Linked DNA regions of Desulfurobacterium sp. TC5-1. The protein of the gene in region 1 interacts with the protein of each later gene in a pairwise test. Links are inferred from orthologs where the notes say so. Each region holds a gene or a part of one and is shown in the gene's direction. Other genes may lie near its edges. The genes, in order: rho and hfq.

Region 1 (7,703 bases):
GGGTCGGGGAGAGAACGCTTAAACAGATTCTTAGGAAGTTCAAAGTTGGTTCTGAAAGTTATGAAAAGGTTAGACAATTTGTTGTCAGTAAGGGAGAAATAACGCTCGTTTTCGGAAGGTTTATTGCTGTTTTCCGTTCCATACTTCCTGTCGTTATGGGTGCTTTTAAAGTTCCTTTTATTTCTTTCACTTTGTGGAATATTGTTGGAGCTTTTTTATGGGCTATCTTTTACCTTGTTGTAGGTGACTTGATAGATAAAATTTTATCCATTATTATTACCAATAAGATTTTTGCTGTTCTCTTAATTGCTGTATCTTTAGCAGGATATTACTTCTGGAGACGTTATGAAAAGAATAGAAAAGGCGTTTAAGGGAAAAAAACCTCTTATAATTTATGCTACAGCCTGTGATCCTGACTTTGATACATCTCTTGAGTTTTTCAGGATTATACTTAAGTATGCAGATGTCGTTGAAGTTGGAATGCCTTTTTCTGATCCTCTTGCCGATGGACCTACAATACAGAAAGCTCACGAAAGGGCACTTAAGTCGGGAGCTAACACTGAAAAGGTTTTTGAACTTGTGTCTGTTCTGAGAGAAGAATTTCCAGATAAAGGCATACTTCTAATGGGTTACTATAATCCTGTATTTGTTTATGGTGAGGAAAAGTTTATAGATGATGCGGCTGCTGCTGGAGCTGACGGATTTATTGTTCCTGACCTTCCACCTGAAGAAGGAAAAAATTTTTCAGAGTATGCAAAGAGAAAGGGCTTAAGTCCTGTTTTCCTTGCTGCACCTACGAGTACTGATGATAGGTTGAAGTTGATAGCAGAAGTCTCCGGCGATTTTATATACTATGTTTCTCTTACGGGAACTACAGGAGCCAGGGATGAGCTTGACTATCCTTCCATAAAGGCGGATATTGAAAGAGTTAAAAAAGTTACAGAGAAAAAGGTTGTTGTTGGATTTGGTATATCAAAGAAAAAACATATAATTAGCCTTTACGGAGCAGCTGATGGTTTTGTCGTTGGAAGTGCAGTTGTGAAAAAGATAGAACAGCTGGACAGACTGGGACTTGAAGAGCTGTTAAGAGAGCTAAAAAATGGTATAAAAGAGGCTTCAAATAACGGTTAACGGAGGAAACAATGTTTGGTGGAATTGGAACTAACGAGCTTATTCTTATTCTTATCATTACTCTTCTCATCTTTGGTCCCTCAAAACTTCCAGACCTTGCTAAGTCAATGGGAAAAGCAATAAATGAGTTCAGAAAGGCATCTTCCGGTATCATAGATGAAGACGAGAAGAAAAAGGAAGAACCCAAAAAAGTTACAAGAGATGAAGAGGTAGAAAAGATAAAAGTTAAAGATTCAAAAGACGCATAATCAACAGCTAAAGGTGGTTTTATGTCAGAGGAGAGGATTCGTCCGGAAGAGGCACCGGTTACATACCATCTGGAAGAATTAAGGAGCAGGCTCTTTAAATCGGTTATATCTATTTTTGTAGGCTTCCTTATCTGCTGGCCTTTCAGGAAAGACATTCTTCTCTTCCTTGAAAGACCTCTCCCTGATTATTTGAAAGGAAAGCTTGTTTTCTTCTCCCCTCCGGAAGCCTTTTTCACCGCTCTTAAAATCTGTTTTTTCGGTGGAATGATTATTGCAATGCCTTTTATCCTCTATCAGGTCTGGAAATTTATTGAGCCGGGACTTTACCCTCATGAGAAAAAGTTCGTTATTCCTTTTCTCTTTTTCTCTTTTCTCTTCTTCTCAATAGGTGTCTGTTTTGCCTATTTCATAATGATACCCTTTGCCTTAAGGTTTTTACTTGGATTTATGGGAAATCTCCTTGTTCCTCAAATTGGAATTGGCAACTACATCTCTTTTGTTATTCAGCTAACTCTCGCTTTTGGGTTTGTTTTCCTCTTACCTGTAGTTGTGGGGCTTCTTGCAAAATTGGGGGTTATAAACCATAAGCTTCTTGAAAAGAATAGAAAGTTTGCTATACTAATAATATTCATAGTAGCAGCTATCCTAACACCTCCCGATGTGGTTTCCCAGATAATGATGGCTGTTCCTTTGCTCTTTCTTTACGAACTAAGTATAATGGTTGCAAAGGTTCTCGGGAATAAGGAAGGGTAATGTTTCCAATTTCTAACATAATACTTTAGGCAGTTGGGAAAGGGCTACGTGTGTTTATTTCAATAAAAATCTTATAACCCGATGGAGGAAAAAGCATAATGGCTCAGGAAACTGAGGTTCTGTCTCTGGAACAACTTCAAAACATGAGTATTTTTGATTTGAGGAAAATAGCCAAGTCACTGGGTCTTGATGTAAAATCTGTTAAAAAACAGGATTTGATATTTAAGATTCTTGAAGAAAACGCGAGAAAAAGGGGCGCCATATACAGGGTAGGTGTTCTTGAGGTGCTCCCGGATGGATTTGGATTTTTAAGGTCGCCTGAGAACAACTATCTTCCAAATTCAACCGATATTTACGTTTCACCCTCTCAAATAAGGAAATTTGGTCTTAGAACAGGTGACACTATTGCCGGCGAGGTCAGGCCTCCAAAAGAGGGTGAGAAATACTTTGCGCTTTTAAAAGTTGATGCTGTAAACTGGGAACCTCTCTCTAAAGCGAAAACAAGGCCAAATTTTGATAATTTGACACCCCTGCATCCTACAGAGAGATTCAGGCTTGAAACCGTCCCGGAAGAGCTTTCCACCAGAGTGATAGACCTTATAACGCCTGTTGGAAAAGGACAGAGAGGCCTGATAGTTGCACCTCCAAGGGCAGGAAAAACGGTTCTTCTTCAGAAGCTTGCAAATGCTATCAAAACGAACGATCCTGACACTTATTTGATTATTCTGCTTATAGATGAGCGTCCCGAAGAAGTTACCGATATGAAAAGAAACACGCTTGCTGACGAGGTTATAAGTTCAACATTTGACGAACCGCCTGAGAGACACGCTCAGGTTGCTGAGATAGTGATTGAAAAGGCTAAAAGGCTTGTAGAACATAAGAGAGATGTTGTTATTCTTCTTGACAGTTTAACGAGGCTTGCAAGGGCTTACAACACGCTTACACCACCAAGTGGAAAGATTCTTTCAGGTGGTATTGACGCCCACGCTTTCCACAAACCGAAGAGGTTTTTTGGTGCTGCAAGAAATATAGAAGAGGGGGGGAGCCTTACGATAATTGCCACTGCACTTATAGAGACAGGCAGCCGTATGGATGATGTTATTTTTGAAGAGTTTAAAGGTACCGGTAATATGGAAATTGTCCTTGATAGACAGCTTGTTGAAAGGAGAATTTTCCCTGCTATAAACATACAAAAGTCTGGAACAAGGAAAGAGGAGCTTCTGCTTTCCGATTGGGAATTAAACAGGGTCTGGATATTAAGGAGGCTCCTTACCTCTATGGCGCCTGTGGAGGCTATGGAATTTCTGCTTGAGAAACTGAGGAAATACAAGACAAACGAAGATTTCCTGAAGGCTATGAACGCCTGATGGAGCTGCTATGAAAGAGCTTATATACTATTCATTTCTTGAAAGTGCTGACCTGAAAAGGAATTTTATTGAAGAAAATAAAGAGTATCTCTTTCTAATTTTTTCTAAAGTTGTAGAAAGAATAAGAAATGGCGGAAAGATTCTTTTATGCGGTAACGGTGGAAGTGCAGCTGATTCTCAGCACATAGCAGCTGAGCTTGTTGGAAGATTTCTGCTTGATAGGAGAGCTCTTCCGGCGGTGGCCCTTACCACAGATACGTCTATCCTGACGGCCGTTGGTAACGATTTTGGATTTGACGCTATCTTTGAGAGGCAGGTGGAAGCCTTAGGCAGTGAGAATGACGTTTTAATAGGTATCAGTACCAGTGGCAATTCGGAGAATGTAATTCGTGCAGTTATGAAGGCCAAGGAGAAAGGTATATTAACAGTTGGGTTTCTCGGAAAAGATGGTGGTAGATTGAAGGACCTGGTGGATTATCCAGTAGTTGTCAAGTCGTTTTCGACGCCGCGAATTCAGGAGGTACACATAACTATCGGACATGTCTTGTGTGATTTTATAGAGAAATCCCTGTTTGGGCGATAAACTTTCCCCCGTTTTTTCTTACCTCTGGAGCTTATACTTTATTAAAAAAAGAGTGGTATAATTTCCCTTCAAACGATTTACTGTCTGGAGGAAAGAAATGAAGATAGGAAAGGCTATAAGACTTGAAAGAATAATAAACAGAGAGACGGGAAAGACCGTTATAATTCCGATGGATCACGGCGTTTCAATGGGACCAATCCCCGGGATCATTAACATAAGGGAATCTATAGATAAAGTGGCCAACGGCGGTGCTAATGCAATCATCATTCACAAGGGACTTGTAAGACACGGTCACAGAAAGAGGGGAAAAGACGTTGGCCTGATTATTCACCTTTCTGCCAGTACTTCACTTTCACCAAAGCCCAACACAAAAGTTATCGTTTGCTCTGTTGAAGAAGCGATAAAAATAGGTGCTGACGGTGTCTCTGTTCATGTTAATCTTGGTGATATAAATGAAGATAAGATGTTAGAAGATTTTGGAGCAATAGCGGAAAGCTGCCTTGAGTGGGGAATGCCGTTAATTGCGATGATGTACGCGAGGGGCGAAGGAATAAAAAATCCCTTTGACCCTGATGTTGTTGCCCACTGTGCCAGGGTTGCGGCTGAGCTTGGAGCCGATATTGTTAAAGTTGCCTATACGGGCGATACGGAAACGTTCAGGAAGGTTGTTGAAGGCTGCCCTATTCCCGTTGTTATTGCAGGTGGTCCAAAGATGAGCAATGATATGGAAATTCTCGAAATGGTTGAAGGTGCAATGAAGGCAGGTGGTGCTGGTGTTTCTATCGGAAGAAACGCATTCCAGCATGAAGATCCTGAAAAAATAGTCAGGGCTATTTCTCTCATCGTTCATGAAGGAAAAACGGCAAAAGAAGCTGCAAAAGTTTTAGAAGGTTAATGAGAGGCGCCTTAAGGCGCCTTTTCTATTTTTCGCTTAAATATTCATTCTTATATTCAACATATCTGAGTGCGTGCTCTTTCAATCCTTTTATCTCTTCCTCAGACAGTGTTCTAACGACTTTTGCAGGAAATCCCATTATCAAACTGTTTGGAGGAAATTCTTTCCTTGGGGGAACAATGGTTCCGGCTGCAACTATCGAGTTTTTGTTTATAACGACATTATCAAGAATTATCGCCCCAATTCCTATCAGGCAATTGTCCTTTATTTCGCAACCGTGGAGTTTTACAGCATGTCCTATGGTAACATAGTTTCCAACAATTGTTGGTGCGGTCTTGTTGGTAACATGAATTACCGTTCCATCCTGAACAGAAGTGCATTTTCCTATTCTAATGTAATTCACATCACCCCTTATTATCGTTCCGTACCAGATGCTGCTGTCATCACCTATCTTAACGTCCCCGATGATTACCGCATCTTCAGCAATGAAAACCCTCTCTCCAATTTCTGGATTCATCCCTTTAAACGGTTTTATTATCATAGCCGTTATCCTCCATTAATAGCCGCTTCCCCTGGTGAATACGGCAAGCAGCCAAATTATAAATGAAAAGATAGCGGAAACTATTAAGAGCCACTTCATGAAAACAGCAAATTTCCTGTAAAACGTGAGCTCTTTATCTTCTTCCCTCTGCTTTTCCCTGTAGTAGTCTCTGTCGTAGATTCCCATTTCATTCCCCCTTACGGTAAACCGTTCCACTGGGTAAGTCCTCTAAGACTATTCCCATCTGCTTAAGTCTATCCCTGATTTCATCTGCGAGTTTGAATTTTTTCTCTTTTCTAAGCTGCTGTCTTATATCTATCAAGAGCTTTATAAGTTCATCTTCTAAGTTGTTTGTTGATTTTTCTTCTTCAAGTTTGAAGCCAAAAATTTTCATTACCTCTCTAACAAACGATACAGCTGCGAGTATTGATTCTTTTTCTTCGGTGGTTGCTTTCTGTTTTTTGACGATGCTATCTTTCAGTATGTTTGTCTCTTTTATCATTTCAAAGAGAATACCCAATGCTTTTGCCGTATTGAAGTCATCGTCCATAGCTTCGTTAAATGCCTTCCTGTATTTTTCAACGTCAACAGGAGCACCACCTTTTCCTTCTTCCTGTACGTTTTTTATTACAGATTTAGCATTGAGAAAGTTTTTAATCCTGTCAAAGGCTGCTTTGGCCTCTTTTAGCCTCTCAAATGAAAAGTCTATGGGGCTACGGTAGTGCGTTGATACGAGGAAAAATCTTAAAACATCCGGTGAAAAATCTTTTAGTATTTCTTTTATTGTGAAAAAGTTTCCGAGAGATTTGCTCATCTTTTCGCTATTTACCATTACAAAACCATTGTGCATCCAGTACTTTACAAACGGCTTTCCGGTGTAGCTTTCGGATTGTGCAATTTCGTTTTCGTGATGCGGAAATATGAGGTCAAGTCCTCCTCCGTGAATGTCCATCATTTCGCCCAGGTATTTCATGGACATGGCGGAACATTCTATGTGCCAGCCGGGTCTCCCCTTTCCCCACGGTGAGTCCCATGCAGGTTCTCCTTCTTTTGATTTCTTCCAGAGCGCAAAGTCAAGAGGATTCCGTTTCTTTTCTCCGGGTGCTATTCTTGCGCCGGCCATAAGTTCGTCAATCTTCCTTTTTGACAGCTTCCCATATTCAGGGAATGTTTCTACTGCAAAGTAAACATCACCGTCGGCTTCGTATGCGTGCCCTTTTTCTATCAATCCTTTTACCATCTCTATGATTTCAGGAATGTGCTCGGTGACTTTTGGTTTAAAGGTGGGCTCTTTTACATTGAGTGCGGCCATATCCTCTTCAAATGATTTTATGTACTTTTCAGATATCTCTTTCCATGGCACGCCTTTCTCATTTGCCCTTTTTATTATCTTGTCGTCAACATCGGTGTAGTTTCTGACAAAAATAACGCTGTAGCCTCTGTGTTCAAACCATCTTCTTATGACGTCAAAAACCACGGCACTCCTTGCGTGCCCAATATGAGCATCGTCATACACCGTTGGACCGCACACATACATTTTGATTCTGTTTTTCTCAAGAGGGATAAATTCTTCTTTCTTTTCGGTAAGGGTATTGTAAACCTTTATCATCGTTCTCTCCCTACTTTGCCGCTTCTGCTTTCTGCTTGAGATATCCTTCTATAAACATATCTATATCACCGTCCATCACGGCGTTTATGTTTGATGTTTCTATGCCCGTTCTGTGGTCTTTCACCATCTGGTACGGCTGGAAAACGTAGGAGCGTATCTGGTTACCCCAAGATATCTCTTTGTGCTCCCCTTTTGCCTGGGCCAATTTTTCCTCTCTCTTCCTCATCTCAAGTTCAAAGAGTCTTGCCTTCAGTATTTTCATCGCTCTCATTCTGTTCTGTATCTGTGAACGTTCACTCTGGCATGTAACGACAATACCTGTCGGTAGATGGGTTATTCTAACGGCTGAGTCTGTTTTGTTAACGTGCTGTCCACCTGCGCCTGATGCCCTGTATGTGTCAATTCTCAGGTCTTCGTCTCTTATTTCTACCTCTATATCATCCTCAATTTCTGGAACGACTATAACGCCACAGAACGATGTGTGTCTTCTTGCATTTGAGTCAAACGGGGAAATCCTCACAAGTCTGTGAGTGCCGTGTTCAGCTTTTAAAAGTCCGTAAGCATAAGGTCCTTTTA
Region 2 (7,738 bases), 970 kb from region 1 along the record:
TATTTCAACCGATAGAACTTCCCTGTGAAGAGTATGCTGTTACGGTTAAAAGAGTGATAGAGCTTATTATGAGAGAAAAATTCCTGATTTCAGAGTTTAACGTTAAGGTTATTCCTCAGATTCACAAGCTGGTGGGAATAAAATGAGATGTGGTCTTTTTCTTTATAACTTTCTTTACAGTTTTTCTCTTCCAGTTCTTTTAACAGCAGCTAAAATTATTTCTAAAAAGAGGGGCGGTTTTTCTGTTAAGAGACGTTTTTCTTCTTTCCCGTCTAACATTGATGGCAGGGATACCTGGATTCACTGTGCAAGTATCGGTGAGGTCAATTCGGCAAGGCCTCTTATAGAGCGATTGAGGGATAGGGCAGTTGTCACAACCTTTACCGATTATGGTGCAGATAGGGCTTCAAAAATTTTTCCGGATGTTCCTGTCCATGTGATTCCCCCGGACGTTAAGCCTTTTACAGACTATTTTGTTAAGCGACTTGGCGTGAAAAAGTTGCTAATTTATGAAACTGAAGTGTGGCCTTCCCTTTTAACTTCAGCCCTTGAACAGGGGGTAGAGATCTACTTTGTTAGCGGAAAGATAACGGAAAGAAGCTTTTCTCTCTATAAACGGTTTTCGTTTCTTTTAAGTGATATTTTCAGGTCTTCTGTTTTTCTTGCCAGAACGCAGGAAGATGCTGAAAAAGCACAAAAACTTGGATTTTTTGATGTTAAAGTTGTTGGAGATTTAAAGTTTGATAGTGTAAGGGCGCCTGAGCCTGTTGAAGTCAGTATAGGAAGTCGGTATCCCATTGTTGTCTGGGGAAGTACACACGAAGGTGAGGAGGAGCTTGCAGGAGAGGTTCACAGGAAATTAAAAAAATTGTTTCCAGAGATTTTAACGGTTGTTGTGCCAAGACACATTGGAAGAGCTGAAAACCTTATATCGCTTCTTCCCGGAAGATCTGTTTTAAGGACACAGTCTGCTAAAGTACCGTCTGATGTGGACTTTTACATTGTGGATACCGTTGGTGAGCTTCCCGGTTTTTACAGTATTGCCGATGTTGCCGTTATAGGTGGAACATTTAATGAGAGGATTGGCGGGCACAATCCTTTAGAGCCTATGGTTTCCGCCATTCCTGTTATTGTAGGACCTTACTATTCCCACTTTCGTGATGTGATTTCAAAAGTTAAGGAATGTATTATCTTTGCATCTTCTGAAAATCTTTTTGATAAAATTAGCCTGTTGCTTAATAACGATGAGTTTAGATATCGCATTGGCCTTTGTGGTAAAAAGCTTTTAGAAAGAGAAAAAGGCGTTACTGAAAGAATTTTGAAAGAGGTTTTTGCTTGAGGCTTGAGGAAATCAGAAGAAAGGTTTTTAAAAGAGAAAAAGGATGGATTTTACTGTATCCTGTTTTCTATATCCTGTCCAGGATTTACTGTTTTATCTCTTCCGCAAGGGCAGATCTTTACCGGAACGGAATTTTAACAAAAGTCGTTCCACCAATTCCCGTTATATCTGTTGGAAACATAGTTGCCGGCGGTGCGGGAAAAACACCCCTCGTGGAGTTCATATACAGAATGCTTGAGGATATTGGCTTTTCCCCTGTAATTGTTATGAGGGGGTACGGCGGCAGCGAGAGGGGTCCTCTGTTTGCCTCTGAAAATGCCGATAGGTTTGGTGATGAAGCGGCAATCTTTGTTAGGAGAGGTTTTAGAGTAGTTGTCAGCAAGGATAGATTAAAAGGGATAGATTTTGCCGTCGAGAAAGGTGCCAATATTGCTGTTCTTGATGATGGATTTCAGCAGTTAAAAATAGAAGCCACTGTTAATATTGTTGTCGTTGATCCTTTTAATCCGTTCGGCGGCAATCACTGTCTTCCTCTTGGCACGTTGAGGGAACCGGTTTCGGCCCTTGAAAGGGCACACTGTTTTGTTCTTTCCCGGTCAAATCTTGCTTCCGTTGAAAAGGTGAACTCAATTGAGCTTTATTTAAAGACTTTTAGAAAACCTGTTTTCAGAGCCCATCAAATGTTCAAAAACTGGCTGGATGAGAATTTTTCAGAAACATCACCGCCGCCAAAGGATATTAACGCTTTCTGCGGTATAGGAAATCCTGAGCAGTTTGTTGAAATGCTTAAAGTCGAAGGATTTGATGTTGAAAGAGTCTTTGCTTTTCCTGACCATTATGTTTATACCGATGATGATATTGAAAAATTACGTAAATATCCTAACCTTGTTACGACGGAAAAGGATGCTGTAAAGCTAAAGGGAAGGTTGCCTTTCAAGTTTCCCGTCTTAAATGTTGAGGTTTTCGGGCTTAAGGAGTTTATCGTTAACAGGATTAAGAACGTTGAAAAGCATGAGGAAAAGGATGAACAAAAAGCTTTCTTACCGGATGGAGTATCTGCTTCTCAGATTGCTGAAGGAAAAGTTTTTAAGGAAATTTTCCCGTGATAGAGCTTTAAGCATTGCAGATTCTTTGGCTTCTTTTTTCTATTCTTATCCCCGCGTCAAAAAGGTTTCAGAGGAGAATCTCAGGTTCGTGGGAATGCCAGTTTCTGTTGGGAAGGAAGCTTTTAAAACCTTCGTAAAGTGCAGTGTTGACTTTTTCCGTTCCGAAAACTATTCGTTTAAGTTTCTTGATTCTATTCTTTCTTTGAGAAAGGAGAGCACCATCTCTATGGATGAACTTATCGCCCTTGATGGTGGAATACTTCTTACCGCCCATATTGGCAATTGGGAGCTTCTTGGTGGCTGGTTTTCCCACGTTAGCAGGGGAAGATTGTCAGTCGTTGCCAAGCCTTTAAAAAACCTTTATGTGAATGAGATGGTAAACACCATAAGAAACCACTGGAACATAAAGGTTATTCCTACTGGAAATGTCATTGAAATAATAAAGGATTTAAAAAGGAAGCGCTTTATAGGTATTTTGCTTGACCAACGTCCAAAGGAAAAGGACGGTGTGCTTGTTAGGTTTTTAGGGAGAGACACCTTTGTTAATAAAGGTGCAGCTGTTTTAAGCGTTAAAACCGGTAAGCCTGTAATTCCAGCCTTTTGCTATATGGAGCCGGATAACAGTTATACGTTTGAGGTACATAAACCTATTTATCCAGAAGGTAGAAGTGTTGAGGAGCTTACGAAAGTTTATTCGGATTGGATAGAGATGGCGGTTAAAAAGAGGCCAGAGCAGTGGTTCTGGAGCCATAGAAGATGGAGCAATTCGCCGGAGTTTAAAAAATGGAAAGAGAAAAACCTCTGATTGTTATAACGGGACCGACCGCTGCAGGAAAGACCGATTTCTCTATAAAGCTTGCAAAGGCTATTGGTGGAGAGATAATCAGTGCCGATTCTATGCAGGTTTACAGAGAGCTTGATATCGGGACAGATAAGATTTCAAGGGACAAGATGGATGGCATTCCCCATTACCTTATAGATGTTCTCCGCCCCGATGAGTATTTTTCTGTTGCGGACTTTGTGAGGGAGGCTGATAAGGCCATAAGGGAAATAAGGTCAAGGGGGAAGTTTCCGTTGATTGTTGGAGGCACTGGATTTTATATACGGGCGCTTCTTTTCGGTCTTTCACCTGTTCCTTCGGCAGATGAAAAGGTGAGAAAGAAGCTGAGTAAATTTTCAACGGAGGAACTTTACAGCCGTTTAAAGAAGATAGACCCTGAATATGCTTTAAAAATTCACAGCACCGACAGGAAGCGGATTGTAAGGGCTTTGGAGGTTTACGAACTTACAGGGAAACCCCTTTCATCGTTTAAACTTCCAGAAAAGCCTCGTTACGACTTTTACGGTTATTTTCTCTACCGTAACAGGGACGAACTTTACAGGCGGATAAATGACAGGGTTGATTCCCAGATTGAGAGGGGACTTATTGAAGAGGCTAAAAAGTTACTCTCTTATGGAAAAGATATAACTGCTTTTCAGGCTCTTGGCTATAAAGAGATGTTGCCCTATATTGAAGGAAAAGTTTCGCTTGAAGAAGCTGTCAGGAATCTTAAAAGGCGGACGCGGCAGTTTGCAAAGAGACAGTTTACCTGGTTCAGAAAAGAGAAAGGCTTTAAATGGATTAATCTTTCTGAAGTGCAGGAAGAAGAAGTAATTAATATCATAAAGAGTGATTTAAATAAGGGAGGCGCTTTATGAATGCCGTTAAGGTTCAGGATGCTTTTTTAAACAGGTTAAGGAAAGAGAGAATTCCGGTAAGTGTTTTCCTTGCCAGGGGAACGAGACTACAGGGTGTTATCACCTACTTTGATCAGTTTACCATTATTCTTGAAGAAGGGGACAGTCAGCAACTTGTTTATAAACATTCAATTGCAACGATAGTACCATCAAGACCCGTTAAAAATCTCTTTTAAGAAGGTGAGTGGATATAGAAAAGGTCATACTGCTTTCTGTTATCAGACACGGTGAACAGGCGGATATTGAAGAACTGTCCGGCCTTGTAGAGGCTTTAGGCTACAGGGTTGTAGATTCTGTTGTCCAGCGCCGCCGGTCGTTTGTTCCTTCTACCTACGCGGGAAAAGGGAAAATAGAGGAGTTAAAAAGGCTTGCAGAAGAAAAAGATGCCTCTCTTATCGTTGCTTACCACAACCTTTCACCTTCTCAGGTGAGAAACATAGAAAGAATTACCGGTTTAAAAGTTAGGGACAGGACCGAGATTATCCTTGAGATTTTTGCCGAGAGGGCAAGGACCAAAGAGGCAAAGATTCAGGTTGAATTGGCAAAGTGCTACCATCAGCTTTCAAGGTTGAGAGGGAAAGGTAAGGAACTTTCAAGGCTTGGCGGTGGGATAGGGACAAGGGGACCTGGAGAAACGATATTGGAAACAGAGTCAAGAGCTATAAGGCAGAGGGTTCATTTCCTTAAAAGGGAGATAGAAAAATACTCAAAGAGGCGTTCTCTCTTTACCGAAAGGCGGAAAAGGAGTGGTCTTGTAACCGTTGCAGTAGCAGGCTATACGAATGTTGGAAAATCAACTCTTGTTAGAAGACTTACAGGGGAAGAGGTATTTATAAAAGATATTCCTTTTGCTACGCTTGATACGAGAACAGGCAGGATTTTCCTTAAAAGTATAAATAAAAAGGTTCTTATCACAGATACTGTTGGATTTATAAAGGATATTCCCCACGAGTTGATAGCTTCTTTCAAGGCCACTCTTCAGGAAGTGACAAACTCAAACATTGTTGTGGTTGTTTACGATATCACATCTTCCAATCTTGAAAGTGAGTCAGATGCAGTTGAAAACATACTGAAAGAGATAGGAGCATCTGAAAAACCAAGAATAACAGTTTTTAACAAGATAGACCTTGTTGAAGGTGATGAAGAAACGTTCAGATTGATAGTTGCTGGAAGGGTAAAAAGGTGTGAAAACCCCGTTTTTCTATCTGCAAAGACGGGAGAGGGTGTTGGCCGTTTTCTTAAAAAGATAGAAAAGATGATTAAAAATCTATCTTTTTAAAAGTTCGTTCCACTCTTTTCTGAGAGAGTCTCTTATGTCCATGTAGTCCTTACCTTCTCTGTAAGCCTCTTCTATCTTTTTTGAAAATACCTTTTCATAGAACTCTTTTCCCATTCTTTCCACGATCTTTTCATCAAATTCGGCAGGTGATGCCATCTTCCGCCACCATGGTGTACCTTCATGTTTCTCTATGTATTCTCTTGTTGCTCCTCTGTACTTTGTTCTGTGTCCGTAAAATTTTCTCGCTGCTACCACTTCTGCAACGGCAAGACCGTAAGATTTTGCATCTTCAGGATCAAGTTTCAACTCCTTAATGCCTTTAATCCTGTTCCACTCTGCAAATATGTCGAACCTTCTTATGGGTGCTTTTGGCTTTATCGTTGTTTCCATGACATTTTCTCCAGCATTTCTTGTTTAAAATAAATATAGTGAAAAAACGGTTCTTCCTGCACTTTTTCCTTGTGAAGTTTTTACAAATTTTTTACAATTAGAGTGCGCTTATTTTATTGAGAACGGGAGGTTTTTTAATGTTTAAAGGTGGTATGGGTAACATGGGTAATCTTATGAAGATGGCCAGGCAGCTGCAGAAGCAGGCTGAAAAGATGAAGAAAGAGATTGAGGAGATGGAGTTTAAGGGCAGCGCTGGTGGTGTTGTTGAAGTTACTGTTAAAGGCACCGGAAGGCTTGTTAGTGTTGAAATTTCGCCTGAAGTTGTTAAAGATGGTGATGTTGAGATGCTTGGAGATATGATTGTTGTTGCTGCAAATCAGGCTATTGATAAGGCCAACGAAACGATGGAAAAAGAGATGAAGAAAATTACAGGCGGCCTTGGAATAGATCTTGGAGGTCTGTTTTGATATATCCTGAAACTCTCGGGATAGTTGTTGAGTTTTTAGCTTCCGTTCCTGGAATAAGCGAAAGGGCTGCGGAAAGGGCAGTGCTTTCACTATCTAAGCTTCCAGAGAATGATAAACTTCGGATTGTTAATGCTTTAAAAGAATTAGACAGGTTGAAATCCTGTCGGGAGTGTGGCCTTCCCTCTATGACAGATTTATGTTCTATCTGTTCAGATGATGGCAGAAATAAGTCTGTTATCTGTGTTGTAGAACAGCCAAGGGATGCTGTTTCCATTGAGAAGCTTGGGGAATTTAAGGGTGTCTATCACGTTTTGGGTGGTGTTATTTCTCCCCTTGAAAATATCGGTCCTGACGATATCAGAATAAGGGAACTTTTCGGCAGGATAAAGAAACACAACGTTAAAGAGGTAATAATAGCTCTTAATCCTACCGTTGAAGGTGAAGCAACCGCGAAGTTTATAATAGATAGGCTTACCGGAAAAAATATTAAAATATATCGTATAGCTTATGGAATACCTTACGGTGGAACTATAGATATGGCTGATGAGCTTACGTTAAAACGTTCATTTGAGGATATGAAACTTATAACCGGAGGAGACTGATGATAGAAATCAGATGGCACGCCAGAGGTGGTCAGGGAGCGGTAACCGCTTCAAAAATCCTTGCAAGTTCTGCTATTAGAGAAGGCAAGTATGCCCAAAGTGCTCCAGATTACGGTGCTGAAAGGGCAGGTGCACCTTTAAGAAGTTTCAACAGAGTTTCTGAAAATCCAATCACGCTCCACTGTCTTGTTCTGCATCCAGACATTGTAGTGGTTGTTGACCCTACACTTTTAAAAACAGTTCCAATACTTGAAGGAACTTCTGAGGATGCAGTGCTTGTTATAAATACCGATAAAACTCCTCAAGAAATAAGAAGCATGCTCAACATAGAGGGAAGAAAAATCTTCACTGTTAACGCAAGTGCAATTGCAATGGAAGAGTTTGGAAAGCCCTTCATGAACGTTCCCATGCTCGGGGCACTTGTTAAGGTCATTCAGAATCTCGTTTCTCTTGATAGTGTTAAAGAGGATATTAAAGCCACTTTTGGTAAAAAAGTCTCAAAGGAGCTTCTTGAGGCTAACCTCAGAGCCCTTGAGAGAGCTTACAAGGAGGTAAAAGGAGAATGAAAGGCTGGAAAGATTTAGAGATAGGTGCTCTTATAACAGAGCCTGGAAACAGTGCTGAGTATAAAACAGGCGAATGGCGTGCCTGGAGACCGGTTTTCAACAGAGAAAACTGTATAGACTGCATGATTTGTTGGGTTTTCTGTCCGGATAGCTCAATTATTGTTAAAGATAAGAAGGTGGTTGGTATAGATTATGACCACTGCAAAGGTTGTGGTATTTGTGCTCATGAGTGTCCTAAGAGCAAGGGAGATG

Evidence for each region.
Region 2: the proteins of rho (region 1) and hfq interact in binary tests that used the Escherichia coli proteins (3 or more experiments, as listed by UniProt). The link is inferred for Desulfurobacterium sp. TC5-1 from one-to-one orthologs.

What each region holds. Positions count from the first base shown.
Region 1 is NZ_ATXC01000001.1:1,138,972-1,146,674, forward strand. The notes cover bases 1,401-4,364. They hold rho (transcription termination factor Rho), read left to right. Parts: upstream 1,401-2,230; coding sequence 2,231-3,499; downstream 3,500-4,364. Other genes in these bases: tatC (twin-arginine translocase subunit TatC), read left to right, coding at 1,401-2,132; gmhA (D-sedoheptulose 7-phosphate isomerase), read left to right, coding at 3,510-4,082; H153_RS0105875 (2-amino-3,7-dideoxy-D-threo-hept-6-ulosonate synthase), read left to right, coding at 4,180-4,364. In the rest of the region: H153_RS0105845 (DedA family protein), read left to right, coding at 1-371; trpA (tryptophan synthase subunit alpha), read left to right, coding at 346-1,131; tatA (twin-arginine translocase TatA/TatE family subunit), read left to right, coding at 1,143-1,379; more of H153_RS0105875, read left to right, coding at 4,365-4,977; H153_RS0105880 (gamma carbonic anhydrase family protein), read right to left, coding at 5,003-5,518; H153_RS10170 (hypothetical protein), read right to left, coding at 5,534-5,704; cysS (cysteine--tRNA ligase), read right to left, coding at 5,706-7,127. UniProt on the Escherichia coli protein: Facilitates transcription termination by a mechanism that involves Rho binding to the nascent RNA, activation of Rho's RNA-dependent ATPase activity, and release of the mRNA from the DNA template.
Region 2 is NZ_ATXC01000001.1:166,094-173,831, forward strand. The notes cover bases 2,750-5,748. They hold hfq (RNA chaperone Hfq), read left to right. Parts: upstream 2,750-4,139; coding sequence 4,140-4,358; downstream 4,359-5,748. Other genes in these bases: H153_RS0100860 (lysophospholipid acyltransferase family protein), read left to right, coding at 2,750-3,250; miaA (tRNA (adenosine(37)-N6)-dimethylallyltransferase MiaA), read left to right, coding at 3,229-4,143; hflX (GTPase HflX), read left to right, coding at 4,367-5,461; H153_RS0100880 (hypothetical protein), read right to left, coding at 5,450-5,748. Also shown: H153_RS09795 (7-carboxy-7-deazaguanine synthase QueE), read left to right, coding at 1-146; H153_RS0100850 (glycosyltransferase N-terminal domain-containing protein), read left to right, coding at 143-1,339; lpxK (tetraacyldisaccharide 4'-kinase), read left to right, coding at 1,336-2,445; more of H153_RS0100860, read left to right, coding at 2,363-2,749; more of H153_RS0100880, read right to left, coding at 5,749-5,851; H153_RS0100885 (YbaB/EbfC family nucleoid-associated protein), read left to right, coding at 5,989-6,318; recombination mediator RecR, read left to right, coding at 6,315-6,920; H153_RS0100895 (2-oxoacid:acceptor oxidoreductase family protein), read left to right, coding at 6,920-7,486; H153_RS0100900 (4Fe-4S dicluster-binding protein), read left to right, coding at 7,483-7,738. UniProt on the Escherichia coli protein: RNA chaperone that binds small regulatory RNA (sRNAs) and mRNAs to facilitate mRNA translational regulation in response to envelope stress, environmental stress and changes in metabolite concentrations.